Regions from separate parts of the Arthrobacter sp. UYP4 genome, predicted to be linked through region 2. Evidence: predicted binding sites of a transcription regulator. Region 2 holds the regulator's gene; the other holds the start of a gene.

Region 1 (10,640 bases), on a different contig from region 2:
CGAGGATCAGGATGCCCACGATGGCCTGCTGCCAGAACTTGTCCACGCGCAGCGCGGTCAGGGCGCTCGTGATGGTGGTCAGCAGCAGGGCGCCGATGGCGGCCCCCACGACGGTGCCGCTGCCACCGAAGATCGCGACACCGCCCACCACCGCGGCGGCGACGACGTCGAGCTCGAGGCCCGACCCCGTCGTCGCACCCACCGAGTTGAAGCGGCTCGCGTACAGCACGCCGGCCAGGCCCGCGAGCAGGCCGTTGACGACGAAGGCGAGCAACACCCGGCGCGTCACGGGGATGCCGAAGAGCCGTGCGGCGTCGGGCTCGGACCCGATGGCGTAGAGGTCGCGGCCCGGCCTGGTGCCGAGCATGTAGACGGCCACGATCGCGACGACGACCACCGCGATCAGGGTGATCACGGGGAACCCGAGGACCGTGTCCACCGAGAGGTTGCCGAAGGCCTCGGGACGGTCGCCCGCGAAGTACTGTGTACCGCCGGCCCAGGCGTTGTTGATCCCGCGGAAGATGTAGAGCGTCCCGAGCGTGATGACGAGTGCCGGGACCTTCGCGATGGTGATCAGCAGGCCGTTGAGCGCACCGAGCACCGCGCCGAAGAGCATGCCGAGGACGAACACCGCGATGATCGGCAGGTCCGGTGCTGCAACGAAGATGCTCCCCGTCCCGAACGCCACGAGCCCGAGGATGGACCCGACGGACAGGTCGATGTTCCGGGTGATGATCACGAGTGTCTGTCCGACGGCGAGGATCATCAGGATGGTGGCGTTCAGGAGCAGGTCCTTGATGCCCTGCTCGCTGAGGAAGAGCGGATTGATGGCCGCGGTCACTGCGACGAGCACCACGAGGGCGAGGATCACCGGGAGCTCGCGGAGCCGGAGGAAGGATGCGAACGCCGAGGGCCGCCCGCGCCCCGGGGTGGAGTGCGCGGGAGCCGCGCCTACCGCGCCGTCGACGCTCATCGTGAGGCCTCCAGGGATGCGGTGGCGGCGTGCATGACGGTCTCGGCGGTGGCTTCGGCGCGGTCGAGGCGGCCGGTGATCCGGCCTTCCCGCATCACCAGGACGCGGTCGGCCATGCCGAGCACCTCGGGGAGTTCCGACGAGATCATGAGGATCGCGATCCCCCGGCCCGCGAGCTCGGAGATGAGGCGGTGCACCTCGCTCTTGGTCCCGACGTCGATCCCCCGCGTGGGCTCGTCGATGACGAGGAGCTTGGGATCCGTGGCGAGCCACTTGGCGAGCACGACCTTCTGCTGGTTGCCGCCGGACAGGGTGGAGACGGCGTGCTCGGGCGAGCCGGCCTTGACCTGGAGCCGCTTGCCCCAGGTCTGGGCGGCCTCGCGCTCAGCCCGTCCACTGATGATGCCGAACCTGGCGAGCGAGTGGCGGAGCGTGAGGGCCGCATTCCGCTCGACGGACAGTTCCATGACCAGGCCCTGCTTCCTGCGGTCCTCGGGGACGAAGCCGATCCCGGCGTCGATCGCGGCCCGGGGGTCCTTGCGGCGCAGCGGGCGACCGGACATCTCGACGGTGCCCGACTCGTACCGGTCGATGCCGAACACGGCCCGTGCCACCTCCGTGCGCCCCGCCCCCACCAGCCCGGACAGGGCGACGATCTCGCCGGCCCGCACCTCGAAGTCGATGTCGTGGAAGACACCGGGGCGTGTCAGCCCGCTCACGCGCAGGACGACGTCGCCGGTCTCGGTCTCGGTCTTGGGGAACAGCGCGTCGATGTCGCGGCCCACCATCTCGCGGACGATCGCCTGGACCGACGTCGCCTCCGTCGCGTGGGTGGCGATGTAGGTGCCGTCCCGCATGACGGTGATGCGGTCGCACAGCCCGAAGACCTCCTCGAAGCGGTGCGAGATGAAGAGGATGCCGCTGCCTGCATCGCGCAGGCGGCGGGCGACGGCGAAGAGGCGGTCCACCTCGACCCCGCTCAATGCGGCGGTCGGCTCGTCCATGACCAGGATGCGCGCATCGAGGGAGATGGCCTTCGCGATCTCGATGATCTGCTGGTCCGCGATCGAGAGTCCCTCCGCCACGCGGTCCGGATCGATCGGGACGCCGAGCTGGTCGAAGAGGTCCTTCGCGCGGCGGCGCATCTCCGTGCGGCGGATGAGGCCCAGGCGCCCCTTCGGCTGACGGCCGATGAAGATGTTCTCGGCGACCGTGAGGTCGGGGAAGAGCGTGGGCTCCTGGTAGATGACGGAGATGCCGGCCGCCTTGCTGTCCGCGACGTTGCGGAAGCTCACGGGCTGTCCCCCGACGAGGAACTCCCCGGCATCGGGCTGGTGGACGCCGGCGAGGATCTTCACGAGCGTCGACTTCCCGGCGCCGTTCTCACCCACCAGTGCGTGGATCTCGCCGGCGGCGAGGTCGATCGTCCCGTCCGCCAGGGCGACGACCGGACCGAACGTCTTCAGTGCCCCTCGGAGCGTCAGCACGGGCGTGCGTGCCGGTGCGGCGGGGTCAGGGGTGTCCCCGCCGTGGCCATCAGGATGCGTCACTGCAATCTCCTCGGGAAAAATGAATCGTTTCAGAGCAACGGTTCATACCGAATAGTAGGCGTGACCCAGATCACCGTCAACAGCCCGGATCGAACGGCGATTTCACCTCACGGCCGGTGCCGGCGATCCTGCGGCCGGAGCGAGCGCGGTGGTGCTCCCGCGTTCCACGAGCTCGGGGTCGAAGATCACCTGCCGCCGCCGCGAGGCCGGCCGCTCGATCTCCTCGAGCAGGAGCTCGACGGCCGTGCGCCCCATGAGTTCCGTGGGCTTGCGGACGCTCGTGAGGGGGACGACGGCGGAGGCGGAGAAGTCGATGTCGTCGTACCCGATGAGCGCCAGGTCCTCGGGGATCCGGAGGCCGCGGATCAGCAGGACCGCCTGCATGACGCCGATGGCGAGGAGATCGTTGGCGCAGAAGATCCCGTCGGGCAGCTCCCCCGCCCGGCGCTGCGCGATCGCCTCCCCGACGTCGCGGCCCGCGAGGACCGTCATGGCATCCGCCTCGACGACCTCCAGCACCGCCCCGTCGTGCTCCTCCACGGCCTGGCGTGCCCCCGTCAACCGGTCGGCCACCTGGCGGTAGTCCGCCCTGGTGCCCACGAAGACGATCCGCCGCCGCCCTGCCGCCAGCAGGTGCCGCACCGCCATGTACCCGCCGGCGACGTCGTCCACCGACACCGAACTGCAGCGGCGCTGCGGATCGACGCGGTCCACGAGCACCACGGGCATGCCGCGCTTGCGCAGCGCCTCGACGCGGGGACCCACGTCGCCGACCGGGGAGATGAGCATCCCCTGGACGCGCTGCTGCTCGAAGACGTCGATGTACCTCGCCTCACGTCCGGCGTCCTGGCCGCTGTCCCCCAGCACCACCGTGCTGCCGTTCTCGGCGGCGCAATCCTCGGCGGCACGCGCCAGGGACGAGAAGAAGGGGTTGCCGACGTCGAGCACGATCAGGCCGATGGTGCGGCTCTGGCCCGCCCTCAACTGCCGGGCGGCGTCGTTGCGCACGAACCCGAGGTCGTCGATCGCCCCCTGGACGCGCTCGCGCGTGGCGGCGGAGACTCGTGCGGGGTGGTTCAGCACGTTGGAGACCGTGCCGATCGCCACACCCGCCCGGTCGGCAACGTCCTTGATGCTGACTGGTCGACTGTCCATGGAATCCTCGAAGCTCGGGTCCGGTCCGGACTGCGGTGCCGGCAGGACTGTTGACACTCGGTCTAGGGCAAGGATAACTTTGAAACGTGCTAATGAAACGATTCAAAGGCACGGCAATTCTGGTTACCTCTCCCGACCCGTCCGGGGTGGAGGAAGATCCCGAAGAAATCGCCGCCCGAGGTGTGATGGAGCACCCGGTCGCCATCACGCTGGAGAGAGTACATGACTGTCATCGACGACATTTCGGCGGAGCTGGAGCAGCTCGCCATCGAGGTGCCCTCCTGGGCCTACGGCAATTCCGGAACCCGGTTCAAGGTGTTCGCCACCCCGGGCACGCCGCGTACGGTGCAGGAGAAGATCGCGGACGCGGGCATGGTCAACAAGCTGACGGGCCTGGCCCCGAGCGTGGCCCTGCACATCCCGTGGGACACGGTGGATGACTACGGGATCCTCGCCGAGCACGCTGCGGAGCACGGCGTGAAGCTGGGAACCATCAACAGCAACACGTTCCAGGACGACGACTACAAGTTCGGCAGCCTCACGCACAGCGACGCGACGGTACGGAACAAGGCGATCGACCACATGTACGAGTGCATCGAGGTCATGGACGTCACCGGTTCCCGAGACCTGAAGATCTGGCTCGCGGACGGCTCCAACTACCCCGGCCAAGCCGACATGCGCTCCCGCCAGGACTGGCTGCAGGACTCGCTGCGGAAGGTCTACGACCGCCTCGGAGAGGACCAGCGCCTGGTGCTGGAGTACAAGTTCTTCGAGCCGGCGTTCTACCACACGGACGTCCCCGACTGGGGCACCTCCTACGCACACTGCCTGCAGCTCGGCGAGAAGGCCCTCGTCTGCCTCGACACCGGCCACCACGCTCCCGGGACCAACATCGAATTCATCGTCGCCCAGTTGATCCGCCTCGGGAAGCTCGGGTCCTTCGACTTCAACTCGCGCTTCTACGCGGACGACGACCTGATCGTGGGAGCCGCGGATCCGTTCCAGCTGTTCCGCATCATGGCCGAGGTGGTCCGCGGTGGCGGCCTCTCGCCCGAGAGCGGGATCGCCCTCATGCTCGACCAGTGCCACAACCTGGAGGAGAAGATCCCCGGCCAGATCCGCTCCGTGCTCAACGTGCAGGAGATGACGGCGCGGGCCCTGCTCGTCGACCGTGCCGCGCTGACCGCCGCGCAGGAATCCGGCGACGTGCTGGCCGCCAACGCGATCCTGATGGACGCCTTCTACACCGACGTCCGCCCGGGCCTGGCCTCCTGGCGTGAATCGAACGGCCTCCCGGCCGACCCGATGGACGCCTACCGCGCCAGCGGCTACCAGGACCGGATCAACAGCGAGCGACAGGGCGGCCAGCAGGCCGGATGGGGAGCATGACAGTGACGACGACGACAGGGCCCGCGACCGGCGCCACCACGAACCCCACGGTCAATCAGACCGTGCAGGACCTCATCGAGCGCTCCAACCGCCTGGGCTCGGACAAGCGCACCACGAACTACGCCGGCGGCAACACCTCCGCGAAGGGACTGGGCTTCGACCCCGCCACCGGCGAGGACGTGGAACTGCTCTGGGTCAAGGGGTCCGGCGGCGACCTGGGCACCCTGAAGGAATCCGGTCTCGCCGTCCTGCGCCTGGACCGCATGCGGGCGCTGCGCAGCGTCTACCCCGGCGTGGAGCGTGAGGACGAGATGGTCGCGGCCTTCGACTACACGCTGCACGGCAAGGGCGGTGCCGCACCGTCGATCGACACCGCGATGCACGGCCTCGTCGACGCCGCGCACGTGGACCATCTGCACCCGGACTCGGGCATCGCCATCGCCACCGCGGCCGACGGCGAGGCACTGACCACCACGATCTTCGGGCCGAAGGTCGTCTGGGTGCCCTGGCGCCGGCCCGGTTTCCAGCTCGGACTCGACATCGCCGCCATCAAGGACGCCAACCCCGAGGCCATCGGCACGATCCTCGGCGGGCACGGCATCACGGCCTGGGGCGAGACCTCGGCCGAGGCGGAGGCGAACTCGCTCTGGATCATCGAGACCGCCGAGCGCTACATCGCCGAGCACGGCGCGGCCGAGCCCTTCGGGCCCGCCCTCGAGGGCTACGCCCCGCTGCCGGACGAGGAGCGCCGGGCCAAGGCCGCCGCCCTCGCACCGACCATCCGCGGACTCGCCTCCACCGACAAGGCCCAAGTGGGACACTTCACCGACGACCCCCGTGTGCTGGAATTCCTCGCCTCCAGCGGGCACCCGCGCCTCGGCGCACTCGGCACGAGCTGCCCGGACCACTTCCTGCGCACCAAGGTCAAGCCGCTCGTGCTCGACCTCCCGGCCGGCGCCGACGTGGAGAGCTGCCTGCTGCGCCTGCGCGAACTGCACACCGAGTACCGGTCGGACTACGCCGCGTACTACGACCGGCACGCGACGCCGGAATCCCCCGCGATGCGCGGCGCGGACCCCGCAATCGTGCTGGTGCCCGGCGTGGGCATGTTCTCGTTCGGCGCCAACAAGCAGACCGCCCGCGTCGCCGGGGAGTTCTACCTCAACGCCATCAACGTGATGCGCGGCGCCGAAGCCATCTCCACCTACTCCCCCATCGAGGAGAGCGAGAAGTTCCGCATCGAGTACTGGGCCCTCGAGGAGGCCAAGCTCGCGCGGATGCCCAAGCCCAAGTCCCATGCGGGACGCATCGCCCTGGTGACGGGAGCGGCGTCGGGCATCGGCAAGGCCATCGCCACGCGCCTGGCCGCCGAGGGTGCGTGCGTTGTGATCGCGGACCTGAACATCGACAGCGCGGGCGCGGTGGCCGAGGAACTCGGCGGCCCCGACGTCGCCATCGGCGTCCAGGCCGACGTCACCGACCCCGCCCAGGTGCTCCAGGCCGTGCAGGCCGCCGTGCTGGCCTTCGGCGGACTGGACCTCGTGGTCAACAACGCCGGACTGTCCATCTCCAAGCCGCTGCTCGAGACCACCGAGAAGGACTGGGACCTGCAGCACAACGTCATGGCGAAGGGCTCCTTCCTCATGTCGCAGGCCGCCGCGAAGGTGCTGATCGAGCAGGACATGGGCGGGGACATCATCTACATCTCCTCCAAGAACTCCGTGTTCGCCGGCCCCAACAACATCGCCTACAGCGCCACGAAGGCGGACCAGGCGCACCAGGTTCGCCTCCTCGCCGCCGAACTCGGCGAATACGGCGTCCGCGTCAACGGCATCAACCCCGACGGAGTGGTCCGCGGCTCCGGGATCTTCGCCGGCGGCTGGGGTGCCAAGCGCGCCGCGGTCTACGGCGTCGAGGAGGACAAGCTGGGCGAGTACTACGCCCAGCGCACCCTGCTCAAGCGCGAGGTGCTGCCGGAGAACGTCGCCAACGCGGTCGCCGTCCTGACCTCGGCCGAACTCTCGCACACCACGGGCCTGCACATCCCCGTGGACGCGGGCGTCGCCGCCGCGTTCCTGCGCTGACATGGCCGGGAGTCGGAGCGGGACCTCGGCGCAGGCGTTCGCCGCCGTCGACATCGGGGCGTCCTCCGGGCGCGTGATCCTCGGCACCATGACGGACGCGGGACCCGAACTCGTCACGGTGCACCGCTTCCCCAACGGGGTGCAGTTCCTCGGGGGCGCGCTGCGCTGGGACGTCGAGGCACTGTTCGCCGAGGTCCTGACCGGCCTCACTGCCGCGGCGGCTGCCGCGGCAGCGGCCGGGACCACGGTGACCAGCATCGGGATCGACACCTGGGCCGTGGACTACGGGCTCGTGGACGACACCGGAGCGCTCCGGCACCTGCCGTTCAGCTACCGCGACGGACGCACCGAGGCGACCATCGGCGTCGTGCACGCGGCGCTGCCGCCGGAGCGGCTCTACGCCCGCACAGGACTGCAGTTCCTGCCGTTCAACACCCTCTACCAGCTGGCTGCGGAGCGGTCCCTGTCCGGGGTCCAGGCCCTGCTGATCCCGGACCTGCTGGCCTACCGGCTCACCGGCGAGCGCCGCACCGAGGCCACGAACGCCTCCACCACCGGCCTGCTCGACGCCGCGACGGGCACGTGGGCCCAGGACCTCCTCGAAGCGCTCGGACTGCCGGCCGACCTCTTCCCGCCGCTCGTGGAGCCCGGGAGCGTGGTCGGGCACCTGCTGCCCGCCATCGCTGCGGGAACAGGGCTGCCGGAGACCACCGCCGTCGTCGCCGTCGGGTCCCACGACACCGCGTCGGCGGTGGCCGCGGTGCCGGCCGGGTCGACCCGTTTCGCCTACATCTCCTCCGGGACCTGGTCGCTCGTCGGCGTCGAGCTCGACACGCCCATCCTCGGTGACGGGAGCCGTGCGGCGAACTTCACCAACGAGCGTGGTGTGGACGGCACCATCCGGTACCTGCGCAACACCGGCGGCCTCTGGCTCCTGCAGGAGTGCCTGCGCGAGTGGAGCGTCGAGGGGCCGGAGCCGGACCTCCTCGGACTGCTCGCCGCCGCAGGGGAGCTGCCCGCGGGCGGGCCCGTGATCGACGCCGACAGCAACGACTTCCTCGCGCCGGACCGGATGCCGGCTCGCATCCGGCGGGCCGCGGAGGCCGCCGGCCATGCTGCGCCGTCGTCCCGGGCGGCCGTGGTGCGGTGCATCCTGGACAGTCTCGCGGAGGCCTACGCCCGCACGCTCCGGGACGCCGTCCGGCTGTCCGGACATGCCATCGACGTCATCCACGTGGTGGGTGGTGGGTCGCAGAACGCCCTGCTGTGCCAACTGACCGCGGACCGGACCGGGCTGCCGGTCCTCGCAGGTCCCGTGGAGGCGACGGCGCTCGGCAATGTCCTCGTCCAGGCGCGGGCAGCCGGTCTGGTCGCCGCCGGCCCGGGACTCGCCGGGATCAGGGAGGCGGCGCGCGCCGCGGCCCGCACGGTGCGCTACGAGCCCGCGGACCTCGCGGCGCTGTCCCCGGCGGGGTAGCCGGACGGCGGCGGGAACCTCACATCCGGCCGAAGACGGAACGGATGATGGCGAACACGCCGTAGCAGACGAGTCCGATCGCGATCACCGTCAGGACGTGGACACCGAACGGGTGGTACTGGAGCGCCTTCAGGCTGCCATCCAGTCCGGTCGATTCCTGCGGATCGCGGTTCAGCCCCGCAATGACGAAGAGCCCTCCGACGAGGAGCAGAGCGAGTCCCTTGGCCACGTGCCCCACGACGCCGAGGAGGTCGATCAGCCGTCCGCGGGTGGTGTCCTCGAAAGTGCGCAGCTCCGGCCGGAAGCCGCGTCGGATCCCCTTGACGACGAAGTGCGCGCCGATGCCCAGGACGACCGCTGCGGCCACGAACACGAGCACCACACCGGGGCCCGAGGACAGGAGGGACCGCGTGAAGTCGACCGTCGACTCGGAGGAGTCCGGGCCGTCGCCGAGTCCGAACCGCGCGAAGGTCCCCGCCATGGACCCGTAGATGACCACGAGAGCACCCGACGAGATGTGCTTCCCGATCCGCTCGCCCGTCGGCAGGTGCCGCGCGCGCAGGGTGGCCTCGCTGAGCTGCCACAGCGCGAGGCCGGCACAACCGACCGCGCAGATCCACATGATCGGCGTACCGAGTGGTCCCTCGGCGACCTCCTCGAGCGCGCCGGTCGGCTCGGCCTCGCCGTTGCCGCCGAAGGCGAGGCGCAGTGCGATGACGCCGATCAGGATGTGCACCACGGCGAGTGCCGCGAAGCCGAGTCGTGCCGCGACGTCGAGCGCACGCGTGTCGGACACCTGCTCGACCGCGTCGGCCGCCCGGGCGGTGCGTCCCCGCCCCTCGGCGCGACGGTCCGTCGTCACAGCTCCGTCCTTCCGTGCTCGCGCTGTCATGCCGCCCTGCGGGAGGCCAGCCGTGATGGTTGCTCCAAGCATAGGAGAACGGACCGGGCGGGCGATCGGCGGTACCCGGTGTGCCTCGGCCGTGACCCGGCGGGATGTACGGGCGCGGCGCCCTTGAGGCGGGGCCCCCGAGGCGGCACACTGGACAAGCCAGTCCCACCCGGCACGACAGCGCGCACGATGGTCTCTCAACAACTCCTCGGTCAGTCGACAGCGCTGCCTCGACGACTTGGAGCAAGCATGTTGAACGACGACGTCGTGACAGAGGGCGGCTCGCTGCGCCTCGCGCAGGAGCGTGACCTGATCACCGTCCTCGAGGAGGTCGAGATCAGCATCGACCTCGCCGGCGCGATCGCGGAAGCCACCCAGGTCAAGGCCGTCGCGGAGTCGCTGGGGAGGTCCGACGTCGCCTTCTGGGCCGAAGTCACGGCACTCGACGCGCTGGCCCGCTCGAAGGGTTCTCCCGACGCGATGAGCCGGGGCAAGATCATCCTCGACTGGGCGACGCTGCAGGGCGATGCCCGCCTGGCCAGCCGGTGCCATGCGCTCCTCGCGATGATGAACCTGATCGCCGGCTACTCGGGTGCGGGGGCCGAACACGCCACCATCGCGGTCACTCTCCTCGACGGCACCGAGCAGCCGCGCCTGCTGGCGAAGATGCTGACCCGCCAGGCCCTCGGACTCCTCGCCGCGGGACTGCTGGAGCAGGGTTTCGACGTCTCCCGGCGGGCCCTCGCCCTGGCCGAACAGCTGGACGACCAGGAGCTGCTCTCCCGGCTCGCCTCCAATGCCTTCCATTCGGCGCTCGACGAGCTCATGCCGGATGAGGCCCGCTTCTGGCTGCAGCGGCTCGAGGGAGTCATCGCCGCATCGCCGGACCTGGAGGCGGAACTGAGCGACGTCCTCGCGCGCGGGCACCTCGCCGCCGGCCGCCCGGTGGAGGCCCTCGCCGTCCTGGAGCGGTCCGGTGACATCGGTCCGGCCGATGCCCAGCCCGAGACCCGGGCAGGCCGGATGCTCCTGCTCGCGCAGGCCCACCACGGGCTGGGGAACCTTCCCGCAGCGATCGACGCGCTGGACGAGGCCGACCGGATCACCGTGCACCATGCAC
Region 2 (10,640 bases):
ACTCGTACATGTTGCCCCAGGGGACACGGTGCGCGGCGATCGCCCGGGTGAGGACGGCGGCGCCGTGGACGACGGCGGCCAGCACCGTCAGCGAGACGGCGATGCGCGCTGAGCGGCGCCGGGGCCCCGACCCGTAGTCCATCGAGGCGTCCGCCGTCGCCGGCGATCCTGCCGCTGCCGCGATCGAACTCCCGCCTCGTGCGCCCACGCCCGCGAGGGACCGGGCCGGCGCCGCCTGCTCGTCCGCGAGCCGCGTCTCGAGGCTGCCGATCGTGGAGCTCGACTTCACGAGGTCGAGCACGAAGAAGACCAGGGCCACCACGTAGGCGATCGAGGCCAGCAGCATGAAGAGCTCACTGACCTGCCCGAGCTCGGCATTGACTGGTGGTGTCATGACTTGTCCTTTGCGTTGGTGTGCGACTGCCCCGTGCCGGCCGGTGCGGCGTCCTGATGACTATGGTCCCCCGCGCTGCCGGTGGGGACCAAGAAGCGATCCGCCAGCAGCTTCTCGACGGCTGCGCCTTCCGCCGGCAGGCGGTGGTCCTCCCCGCGGGCCAGCAGCCCGTACTCGACCATGAGGCGCCCGTCCGGGTGCTCGCCGGTGCGCACCCAGAGCCTGCGGCGCCCGATGAACAGGGACGCCGAGAGTCCGAGCAGCGCGAGTGTCGAGAAGACCAGTGCGCCCAGCTCGCCGGGATCGTGGTGGATGTCGAGGGCGACGTAGCGCTTGAGCCCGTCGAAGGTGACGGAACCCTTGCCCTCGGGCAGGTCGTACGTCTGTCCGACGCCGAGCACGATCCCGCCGTCGTCGTTGTTGCGGCTGTTGAGCTCGGTGAGGTTCTCGGTGTCCAGCACGTAGACGTTCTCGGGCGTCCCGTCGTCGAGCCCGAGGTCCCCGTAGTAGGAGTTCAGGTTCAGCTGCGGGTTGAAGGGGTCCGGGTCCCGCGAGAAGGAGACCCCCTTCTCGTCCACGAAGGCGGTGGGCAGGAAGAACCCGACGAAGCCGAGCTGGTCCGGCTTCGCGTCCGGGGCCTTGATGACGATCAGCGAGGTGTAGAGGCCGTCGGACGGGACCGAGACGACGGGGCCCTGCTGGGCGATGTTCCCCTCGCCGTCGCGCACGGTGACGACGGGCGCGTAGCCGTTGCCGACCAGGTAGACGTTGGTGCCGCCGATGGTGATCGGCGCGTTGACCTTGAGGACCTGCTGCGCCTCGTCCTCGCCCGGTCCGTCCTGCGTGGTGACGTTCGCCGTGAAGTCGAGCGGCTGGCCGTAGTGGCTCTCCTGCTCGCGGTCGAAGCGCACGTCGAACGAGTCGAGCCGGATCGAGTACGGCTCCAGCTGGTCGTCGGAGAAGTTGGAGCCCGGGCTGAAGCTGTCGTAGCCGATCAGGGTGTTCACGAAGCTGTCGCCCTCGACGATCACCTTCTGGCCGTTGTAGCCGAAGAGCCCGCCGACGGCGACCGACACCAGGACGCCGATGAGCGAGGTGTGGAAGACGAGGTTGCCGAGCTCCTTGGCGAGGCCGCGTTCGGCGCCGACGGAGGGGCGGTCGGTCCCGGCATCGCGCACGTCGACGCGGTAGCCGCGCTTCCGCAGGACCGCGGCGGCCTGCTCGGCGGCGGACGACGGCGTGAGGCCGGCATCACGCGCCCGGTCGGCAGGAACCTCGAGCGTGCCGTACACGGGCAGGCGGGAGAGCCGCTTGGGCGTACGTGGCGGCGTGGAGCGCACGGCTCGAAGATGCGCGATCGCCCGGGGCACCACGCAGCCGATGAGCGAGATGAAGAGCAGGAGGTAGATCGCCGAGAACCAGACGGACGAGTAGACGTCGAACAGCTGGAACCAGTCCAGCACGGGCCCGGTGTCCGGGTTGTCCTGGATGTACTGCGTGACGACGGCGGGGTTCGCCGGGCGCTGGGGGAACAGCGAGCCGGGAACGGCCGCCACGGCGAGCAGGAGCAGCAGGAACAACGCCGTGCGCATGCTGGTCAGCTGCGTCCACGCCCACCGCAGGGTGCCGAAGACGCCGAGTGAGGGCAGGACGACGTCGGCCCTGGCGCCCGGGGCGCCTGCCGTGTCCCTCGTATCCTGTGAGACGTCCTGCTTCACTGTGCCCTTTCCGAATGATGTCGATTGTTCGCGTGCGTGTCCGGCGGATGCCACCGGTGGTCAGATCGGCAGGACCACGTTGCCGATCAGGAGGTCCTGCAGCTGGGTGATCCAGAAGTTCCAGATGCCGGTCACCATGAGGACGCCCACGAGCACCAGGAGTCCGCCCCCGGCCCGCTGCAGCAGGAGCCGGTGCTTCCGGAAGAAGGCGAGGGCCCCCATGCCGCGGCGTACGCCGAGTGCGATCAGCAGGAACGGAAGGCCCAGGCCCAGGCAGTAGACGAACGTGAGGACCGCGCCCTTGAGTGCCGTCGCGTCGTTCCCGGAGATCGCCAGGAGTTGCACCGCACCGAGCGTGGGGCCGATGCACGGCGCCCAGCCGAGCCCGAAGGTCACACCCAGCAGGGGTGCCCCCAGGAGGCCGGCGGGTACCTTCGCATGGACGCGGCTCTCGCGCTGGAACCAGGAGAGACCGCCCATGAACACGACGCCCAGCAGGATCACGACGACGCCGAACACCTGGATGAGCCACCCCTGGGACACCCTCAGGAAGGCGCCCAACTGCCCGAACAGGGTCCCGTAGGCCATGAAGACGACCGAGAAGCCGAGCACGAAGAGCCCGATCCCGGCCAGCATCCGTCCCCTCTTCTGCTTCTCGAGGTCGACGCCGGTCAGGCCCGTGACGTACCCGAGGTACCCGGGGACCAGCGGCAGGACGCAGGGGGAGGCGAAGGACACCAGACCGGCCAGGAGCGCGACCGGCAGGGCGAGGAGCATGGAGCCGTTGAGCACGGCGTCGGCGAAGGCGTTCCCCGCGGCGAGGGGAACGTGTCCGGCCATGGCCACCGTCATGGACGGGACGCGGCGGGCGCGCTACTCGGCGAGGGCATCATGGATCAGGGCCTTGAGGGTACCGCGGTCGGCCAGTCCGAGGATCCGGGCGGACACCCGCCCCTCCCGGTCGAGGACGATCGTCGTGGGGACGGCCTGCGGCGGGACGTACTGGGTCATGCCGAGCAGCACTCCCCCGTCCTTGTCATCGAAGCTCGCGTAGGGGATACCGAAGCTGCGCTCGAACGCCTCTGCGGTGGCCTGCTCGTCACGGATGTTGACGCCGTAGAACGCTGCGCCCTGCGGCGCGTACTCGTCGTGGAGCGAGACGAGGTCCGCGGCCTCCTCCCGGCAGGGTGCGCAGGCGGCGTACCAGAAGTTGAGCACGGTGACCTGGCCGTCCCAGTCGGCGCTCGAGACGTCCGTCCCGTCGAACAGGGTGCCGGAGACCTCGACGGGCTCACCGCGGTCCGCGGCCGCGTACTCCGTGACGGAGCCGTCCCCTGCGATGTAGTTCTTGCCGTCACCGGCCGCGGCCTGCTGTGCGAGCGGGTCCTCGGCGGCACAGGAGGTGACCACCAGGGAAACCGGCAGCACGACGGCGAGCGCCATGCCCAGTTCGAGCAGGAGGCGGCGCTTCGGGGGACGGGCGGTTGGTGTCACAGCTTCTTCCGATGATTTCTACGACGTGTAGTAATTCTATTACGCCCCGGGGACATTCGCCGCACCGGGCAGCAGGTCGGCGCAGGGCTCGGCGTAGCGCACGCGGCGGACGGAGTCACCCTCGAAGTCGAGCGACGTGACGGACGTGAGGGTGCACTCGCGCTGGCGCGGGTCGTGCCAGAGCCGGCGATGCTCGGCGGCGAGCCGTGTCACCCAGATGGGCAGCTGGTGGCTGACGAGGATCGCCTCGGCGGGACGGTCCGCCCCTCCGCCCTCCGCGAGTTCGAGGGCGCGGCGGCGGGCGTCGTGCACCCCGAGCATCACCCGCGCCGCCTGCTCGGCGTAGGGCTCCCCCCAGGACGGCCGGAACGGATTGACGAGCAGGGGCCAGTACCTCGGCTGGCGGAGCCTGCTCTTGATCCTCGACATCCCCTCGAAGCGGTTCTCGGCCTCGATGATGCGCTCATCCGTGGCGATCTCCAGGCCCAGCGCCTCGGCGAGGGGGCGCGCGGTCTCCTGGGCCCGCGTCAGGGGGGAGGCCACGAGGTGGACGATGTCGGCACCCTCGTCGCGGCGCTGCTCGAAGTGACCCGCCACCTGCAGGGCCATCTGGCGGCCCAGTTCGGAGAGGTGGAACTCCGGAAGCCTCCCGTAGAGGACGCCCTCGGGATTATGGACCTCACCGTGGCGCACCAGGTGGACGGTTGCTCGCTGCATGGGTCCAGTTTCCCGCATGTCCCCGCACGACGGCCAATCGGGGCGCAGTGGACACCGGTACATTTACTTGAACATTCCACCGATTTGTGGAATAAAACATGCATACGCATGCTTCTATCCACTGTAAGCGTCGCCACCACCACTTCTCAGGAGTTCATCATGACTGTCCCCTCAGGCCTCACCTCCGGCACCTGGTCCTTCGATCCCGCCCACAGCGAGGTCGGATTCAGCGTCCGCCACGCCGGTATCAGCAAGGTCCGCGGCTCGTTCAAGGACGTCGATGCGTCCCTCACCGTCGGATCCTCCCTCGAGGATTCCAGCATCACGGCGACCATCAGGACCGCGTCGTTCACCTCGGGCGACGAGAACCGCGACGGGCACGTCAAGGGCGCCGACTTCTTCGACGTCGAGCAGTTCCCCGAGATGACCTTCGTCTCCACCTCCCACACCGGCTCCGGCGAGACCTACGAGATCCACGGAGACCTCACCATCCGCGGGATCACCAAGGCGGTCGTCCTCGACGCCGAGTTCAACGGCGTGGCCGTGGACCCCTTCGGCGCGACCCGCGCAGGCGTCTCCGCCTCCACCACCATCTCCCGCAAGGACTTCGGCCTGACCTGGAACGCAGCACTCGAAGCGGGCGGCGTCCTCGTCGGCGACAAGGTGACCATCACCATCGAAGCCGCCTTCGTGGCTCCCGCCGTCGTCACGGTCTAGTCCCGCATCCCGGCCGCTGGGCCGGCCGGCAGCACGCTCACGGCCGACGTCGTCCCCTGGACGGCGTCGGCCGTTGCCGTCGGCCCCTGTCCGCGGCCGCGGCCGACGAACTAGGCTGACGATGACCGCATCCACGAAAGGCACGTCCATGGGGGCTCCGGCGGGTGGATGGACATTCGAACCGCAACGGAGGACGCAGCGATGAGCACGCCACAGGACGACCCGAACGGGCAGGGCAACAGGCAGGGCGAGGGACAGCCGTGGAGCGCGCCCGGCACAGGCGGTGCCGGCCAGGACGGACACGGCCGGCCCGGCGCCTACGGACAGGGCGACGGTGGGGGCCGGTACGGCTACCAGTCGGCGCAGCCCTCCAGCTACGCCTACCCGACGCCCCCCGCCGGGGGATCCGGCCCGGCGGACAGGGGTCCCGCACCCACGGAGGTCCAGCGGGCGTACTACCTCATCCTGGCGGCGGGCATCCTCTACCTCGTGGCGTCCGTCGTCTCGGGCCTGACCACCCCCGTGCCGGATGCTCCGGGAGCATCCATCGGCGTGGGCCTGGGGATCGTCTTCGCGGCCCTCTTCACCGCCGTGTACATCGTGCTGGCCGTCTTCATCAGGAAGGGCCACAACTGGGCGAGGATCACTGCGACCGTGCTGGCAGGGCTCAACGTCCTGTCCGTCCTCAGCAGTTTCCTCCTCCTCCCGCTCGTGGGCCAGGCTGCAGAGGCGACCGGCCAGGCCGCGGTCCAGCCCTCAGGACTCTCGCTCGCCCTGAGCGTGATCGTCATGCTCCTCGGCGTGGCCGGCGTCGTCCTGACCTACGCGAAGCCCGCGCGGCCCTACTTCGCACCGAGGAAGCTCGGCTACTGAGCGGGACCTCCGCAGCGATACCTACTGGGCGCGGGAGATCGGATCGAGGTCCGTCTCCTGCGCCCGCTGCGCGTGATAGGCGAGGATCTGCAGTTCGGTGGACATGTCCACCTTCCGCAGCTGCACGTGCGGCGGCACCTGGAGCACCACGGGCGCGAAGCTGAGGATGCTGGAGATCCCAGCGTCCACCAGGCGGTCGCACAGCTCCTGCGCCACGGCGCCCGGCACGGACAGGACCGCCATGTTGGTGCGGGTCCGCTCCAGCACGGCCTCGAGGTCGTCGACGGCGCTCACGCGGAGGTAGCCGACCTCGGACCCGACGACGAGCTGGTCGGCGTCGAAGATCGCGACGATCTCGAAGCCGCGCGAGACGAAGCCGGAGTAGCCCGCCAGCGCGCGGCCGAGGTTGCCGGCGCCGATGATCGCCACGCGCCAGTCCAGCGTCAGCCCGAGGGCGATCGAGATCTGCCGGTTCAGGTACTGCACCTCGTACCCGACCCCCCGGGTGCCGTACGACCCCAGGTAGGAGAGGTCCTTGCGCAGCATGGGCGAATTGACCCCGGCAGCATCCGCGAGCTCCTCGGAGGACACGCGTTCGATCCCCTCGGCGAGCAGCGAGTTGAGGGCCCGCAGATAGATGGTCAGGCGGGCCACCGAGGCGGGCGGGATATGGCGTGACGAATCACCCACGGGGTGGAGGCCTGGCATGTCCGGCGTTGTCACTGTCATCGGCTCCGTTGCTAGCACCACCGCGAGCGGGCGGTGGTTCCTGGTCCCCCGGCGTCGTCGGGGCGGAAGTAGAACCACTGTATGCCGACGACGCGGGGCCTCCAAGCCGGACCGGCACGCCCTGACAGCACCCGGAGGGCCTAGGACAGCAGCCTGCGCAGCCTCGCCTCGTCGATCGACCAGAAGTCACGCTGCACCCCACCGATGAACAGGACGGGGAGTTCCTCGGCGAACTGCTGCCCGAGTGCCGGGGCATCGGTCACGGACAGTTCCCGCCAGCCGATCCCGAGGTCCCTGGTCACACGGTCCACCACTGCGCGCGCGTCCTCGCAGAGGTGGCAGTCCGGGCGCGTGAGGAGCACGACGCCGCTTCCCGGCGCGTCAGCGGTCGATTCCATGCCTCCACCGTACTGGCAGGGGCAGGCCCGCGGAGCGAAGAACTAGACTCGGAGCATGCCGGACGCCATCCAGGGCACGCAGCCCTCCCCAGAGCCTCCGGCGCCGCCTCCGGGCGAGGCCGCGTTCTTCGACGTCGACAACACCCTCATGCGGGGCGCGAGCCTGTTCCACGTAGCGCGCAAGATGTACCAGCGGAAGGCGTTCACCCTCCGTTTCGCGGCTGGACTGGCCTGGAAGCAGCTGCGCTTCATCATGCGCGGCGAGACGATGACCGACGTGGATGCGGTGCGCGAGGCCGCCCTCGCCTTCGCGATCGGGATCGCCCACGAGGACATCCTGGCCCTCGGCGAGGAGGTCTACGACGAGATGATCGCCTCGAAGATCTGGCCCGGCGCCCGCGCCCTCGCTGAACAGCACCTCTCCTCGAACCGGCAGGTCTGGCTCGTGACCGGCACGCCCGTGGAGGTCGCCGCCGTCATCTCCAGCCGGCTCGGCCTGACCGGCGCGCTCGGGACGGTGGCCGAAGTCATCGACGGGCTCTACACCGGACGGCTGGTGGGCGACTTCCTGCACGGCTCGGCGAAGGCCGCTGCCGTCCTGGCGGTCGCCGAGAGGGAGCACCTCGACCTCGCACGGTGCTGGGGCTACAGCGACTCGTACAACGACATCCCGCTGCTCACCGCTGTCGGCCACCCCGTCGCGATCAACCCGGACAGGAAGCTGCGCCGTCATGCACGCGCCAACAACTGGCCCGTCTACGACTTCCGCAGCGGTCGGCGTGCGGCCACCTTCGGCCTCAGCGCCGCCACGCTCGTCGGGTCCGTCTACGGCCTGTGGCGCGGCTTCTCACGCTTCCGGGGCCGCTGACGCCGCGGCCCGGCTCTGCCCTCTGCGCGATGCCTTCTGCGCGATCCGCAGGGCCGGGGAACGACGACGGCCCGGATCCGACGCCTCGAGGGCGGGGATCCGGGCCGGTCTGCACACCCCGGCTCGTGGCCGGGCGCCTGCCTACTTCTTGTTGCGGCGCTGGTGACGGGTCTTGCGAAGCAGCTTGCGGTGCTTCTTCTTCGCCATACGCTTGCGGCGCTTCTTGATAACTGAACCCATAGAGTCCTCACAAACTTGTTCTGTTGCCAGGGCGGCATCAGGCTCGTAGCCGGAAGGCCGTCCCTGGTCATGACGTCGGCACCTGCCGTCTGGCAGTCGCCCGGATGATGCAATAAATCGAGCGGGCCTAGGCCCGCCCAAAACGCTCCTTAACAGGGTACATCCGTTTGAACAACGGACTGGACGCGCGGACCCGGCCTCAGGCGCTCTCGGACTGGCCCTCGACCTGCGCGGCGAGGAGGAAGGCCTCGACCGCCGATTCGGGGACGCGGTACGAGCGGCCGAACTGCACCGCAGGGAGGTCACCGGCATGGACGAGCCGGTACACCGTCATCTTCGAGACACGCATGAGCTCGGCCACTTCCGCGACCGTCAGGAACTGCACATCCGAGAAGTTGTTCCCGTCTGCCATCTCACCACTTTTCCTTTGCACGAAGGCTGTTGTTCACCCTGAGACCGGCATCGGGGAGGACACCCCTGGAGGGACTCTCCGGCGTGTCGTCCTGAGCTGTCTGGATTTTCGCCTAAGGAACAACTCTAGTGGCTCCTGTGACCAAAGTGAAAGGACTGTGCGTCACCCAGGCGTCCGTCGTGGGAAGGCCCTACGATTCGCGACGCCGCCGCAGCTGCGACAACAGATCCGCGGCACGCTCGGCTGCGCGTCCCATGGTCCTCCCGATGGGCGGCCGGACGGCCTCGACCCCGGTCGGAGGCTGCGGGGCGGCGAGCACCGCTGCAGCCAGCACCCCGGTCTCGGCGATCTCCGCGGCCCCGGCAGCGCCGACATCCGCATCTGTCGCTGCTTCCGGCGTCGCGTCAGCCGATGCCTCCCCGGCCGGTTCCCCGAGGGCCGTACCCGCCTGCGTCGCGGACGCCTCGAAGTCGGCGAGCCAGTTCCGCACGTGGTCGAGCGGCGCCGGATCCAGCGAGTAGTACCGCTTCTGGCCCTGCGCCCTCATGGTGACCAGTCCCGCTTCCCTCAGGACCTTCAGGTGCTTCGACACCGTCGGCTGGCTCACCTGCAGCTCGACAACGAGCTCCCCCACCGCTTTGTCGCCGTCCCGCAGGTTCTTGAGGATCTGCCTGCGTGTTCCTTCGGCGATGACAGCGAAAACATCATCGATACCCATCCGCCTACCCTAGCGATATATACGCCGCCGGGCATCCTGCGACCCGACGCATCAGTCGAACCAGGGATCCAATCCGTGCAGCGGGAACACGGCCTTGCGCGTCGCCATCACCGTGCGGTCCAGGTCATCATCGGGGTCGTAGCCGACCTCCCAGGAACGCCACCACGTATCCGCACCGTCCCCCATCAGGCGGGGTGCATCGATCCCGTGCCGCTCGAGGACGTACTCGCGCCAGGCTGCGGGTACCTCGCTGCCCGGACCCAGTGCGGCGCCCGCCGCGACCGCGACGAGCAGCGTCCAGGCACGGGGCACCACGCTCGCGAGTGCGTACCCACCCCCGCCGGTGGCGATCCACCGCCCGCCGCACAGGCGGTCCGCCAGATCCCGCACGGCGACCATCATCGCGTGCTGGGCGTCCACGCTCACCCGGAGGTTCGTCAGGGGATCCTCACGGTGGGAGTCGCAGCCGTGCTGGCTGACGATCACGTCGGGCGCGAAGGCCCCGGCGAGCTGCGGCACGACGGCGTGGAAGGCCCGCAGGACGGCGGCATCGCCCGCGACGGTCGGCAGGGCCACATTGACGGCGTAGCCCTCGGCGCCGGGCCCTCCCGTCTCGTTGGCGAAGCCCGTGCCCGGGAAGAGGCTCATGCCCGTCTCGTGGAGGGAGATCGTCATGACGCGGCGGTCGTCCCAGAAGATGCTCTGCGTCCCGTCCCCGTGGTGGGCGTCGACGTCGATATAGAGGACGCGCTGCGCGCCGCGGTCGAGCAGCCGCTGGACGGAGGCGGCGGCGTCGTTGTAGATGCAGAAGCCGCTGGCCCGCGAGCGCGCTGCATGGTGCATGCCGCCGCCGAAGTTGACCGCCCGCACGGTCGTGCCCTGCAGGATGGCATCGGCGGCACCGAGCGAACCGCCGGCCAGACGAGCACTGGCCTCGTGCATCCCGGCGAAGGCGGGATTGTCCTCCGTGCCGAGTCCGTGCGCGGCGTCGGATCTGTCCGGATTGCTGCTGACGAGCCGGACGGCGCTGATGTAGTCGGGGCTGTGGACGCAGGCGAGGTCCTCGTCCGATGCCACGAAGGGCCGCGCGACCGTCACTCCCCGGCGGTCGAGCAGGCCGCAGTCCCGCGTGAGGCGGGCCGTCAGGTGCAGCCTCTCGGGATTCATGGGGTGCAGGCCACCGAAGTCGTAGGCCAGCATCGAATCGTCCCAGACGACCTGGAGGGGTACCGCTGGCCCGGAGTGCGTAGACATCCCTGCAAGGCTACGCGATGGCGGATATTCCGACGATGCCCGCGGGTGAGATGCTTTACTACTGCAGGAAGACAACAAGGGGCGGTCACCGTGCCGCTTCGGCGGGAG

Evidence for each region. The regulator Rex, encoded in region 2, represses fermentation and respiration genes when NADH is low (regulators of the CRP and FNR family bind a similar motif). The targets are predictions, from matches to a motif close to CTTGTGAANNNNTTCACAAG.
Region 1: the regulator Rex is predicted to act here: its motif matches at 3,768-3,787, upstream of rhaI (L-rhamnose isomerase).

The regions. Positions count from the first base shown of each region.
Region 1 covers NZ_JBXAVU010000006.1:34,967-45,606, reverse strand. The annotation lists gene AC0Z9V_RS16735 (ABC transporter permease) at 1-973, opposite strand, end outside; gene AC0Z9V_RS16730 (sugar ABC transporter ATP-binding protein) at 970-2,523, opposite strand; gene AC0Z9V_RS16725 (LacI family DNA-binding transcriptional regulator) at 2,626-3,678, opposite strand; gene rhaI (L-rhamnose isomerase) at 3,901-5,067, shown strand; gene AC0Z9V_RS16715 (bifunctional aldolase/short-chain dehydrogenase) at 5,070-7,151, shown strand; gene AC0Z9V_RS16710 (rhamnulokinase) at 7,153-8,628, shown strand; gene AC0Z9V_RS16705 (DUF1206 domain-containing protein) at 8,648-9,490, opposite strand; gene AC0Z9V_RS16700 (GGDEF domain-containing protein) at 9,770-10,640, shown strand, end outside.
Region 2 covers NZ_JBXAVU010000001.1:1,619,868-1,630,507, forward strand. The annotation lists gene ccsB (c-type cytochrome biogenesis protein CcsB) at 1-394, opposite strand, end outside; gene resB (cytochrome c biogenesis protein ResB) at 391-2,112, opposite strand; gene AC0Z9V_RS07645 (cytochrome c biogenesis CcdA family protein) at 2,173-2,952, opposite strand; gene AC0Z9V_RS07650 (TlpA family protein disulfide reductase) at 2,986-3,606, opposite strand; gene AC0Z9V_RS07655 (histidine phosphatase family protein) at 3,646-4,323, opposite strand; gene AC0Z9V_RS07660 (YceI family protein) at 4,483-5,040, shown strand; gene AC0Z9V_RS07665 (hypothetical protein) at 5,242-5,913, shown strand; gene AC0Z9V_RS07670 (redox-sensing transcriptional repressor Rex) at 5,935-6,642, opposite strand; gene AC0Z9V_RS07675 (glutaredoxin family protein) at 6,783-7,040, opposite strand; gene AC0Z9V_RS07680 (HAD family hydrolase) at 7,096-7,908, shown strand; gene AC0Z9V_RS07685 (30S ribosomal protein bS22) at 8,050-8,148, opposite strand; gene AC0Z9V_RS07690 (helix-turn-helix domain-containing protein) at 8,348-8,560, opposite strand; gene AC0Z9V_RS07695 (ArsR/SmtB family transcription factor) at 8,751-9,278, opposite strand; gene AC0Z9V_RS07700 (acetoin utilization protein AcuC) at 9,330-10,532, opposite strand.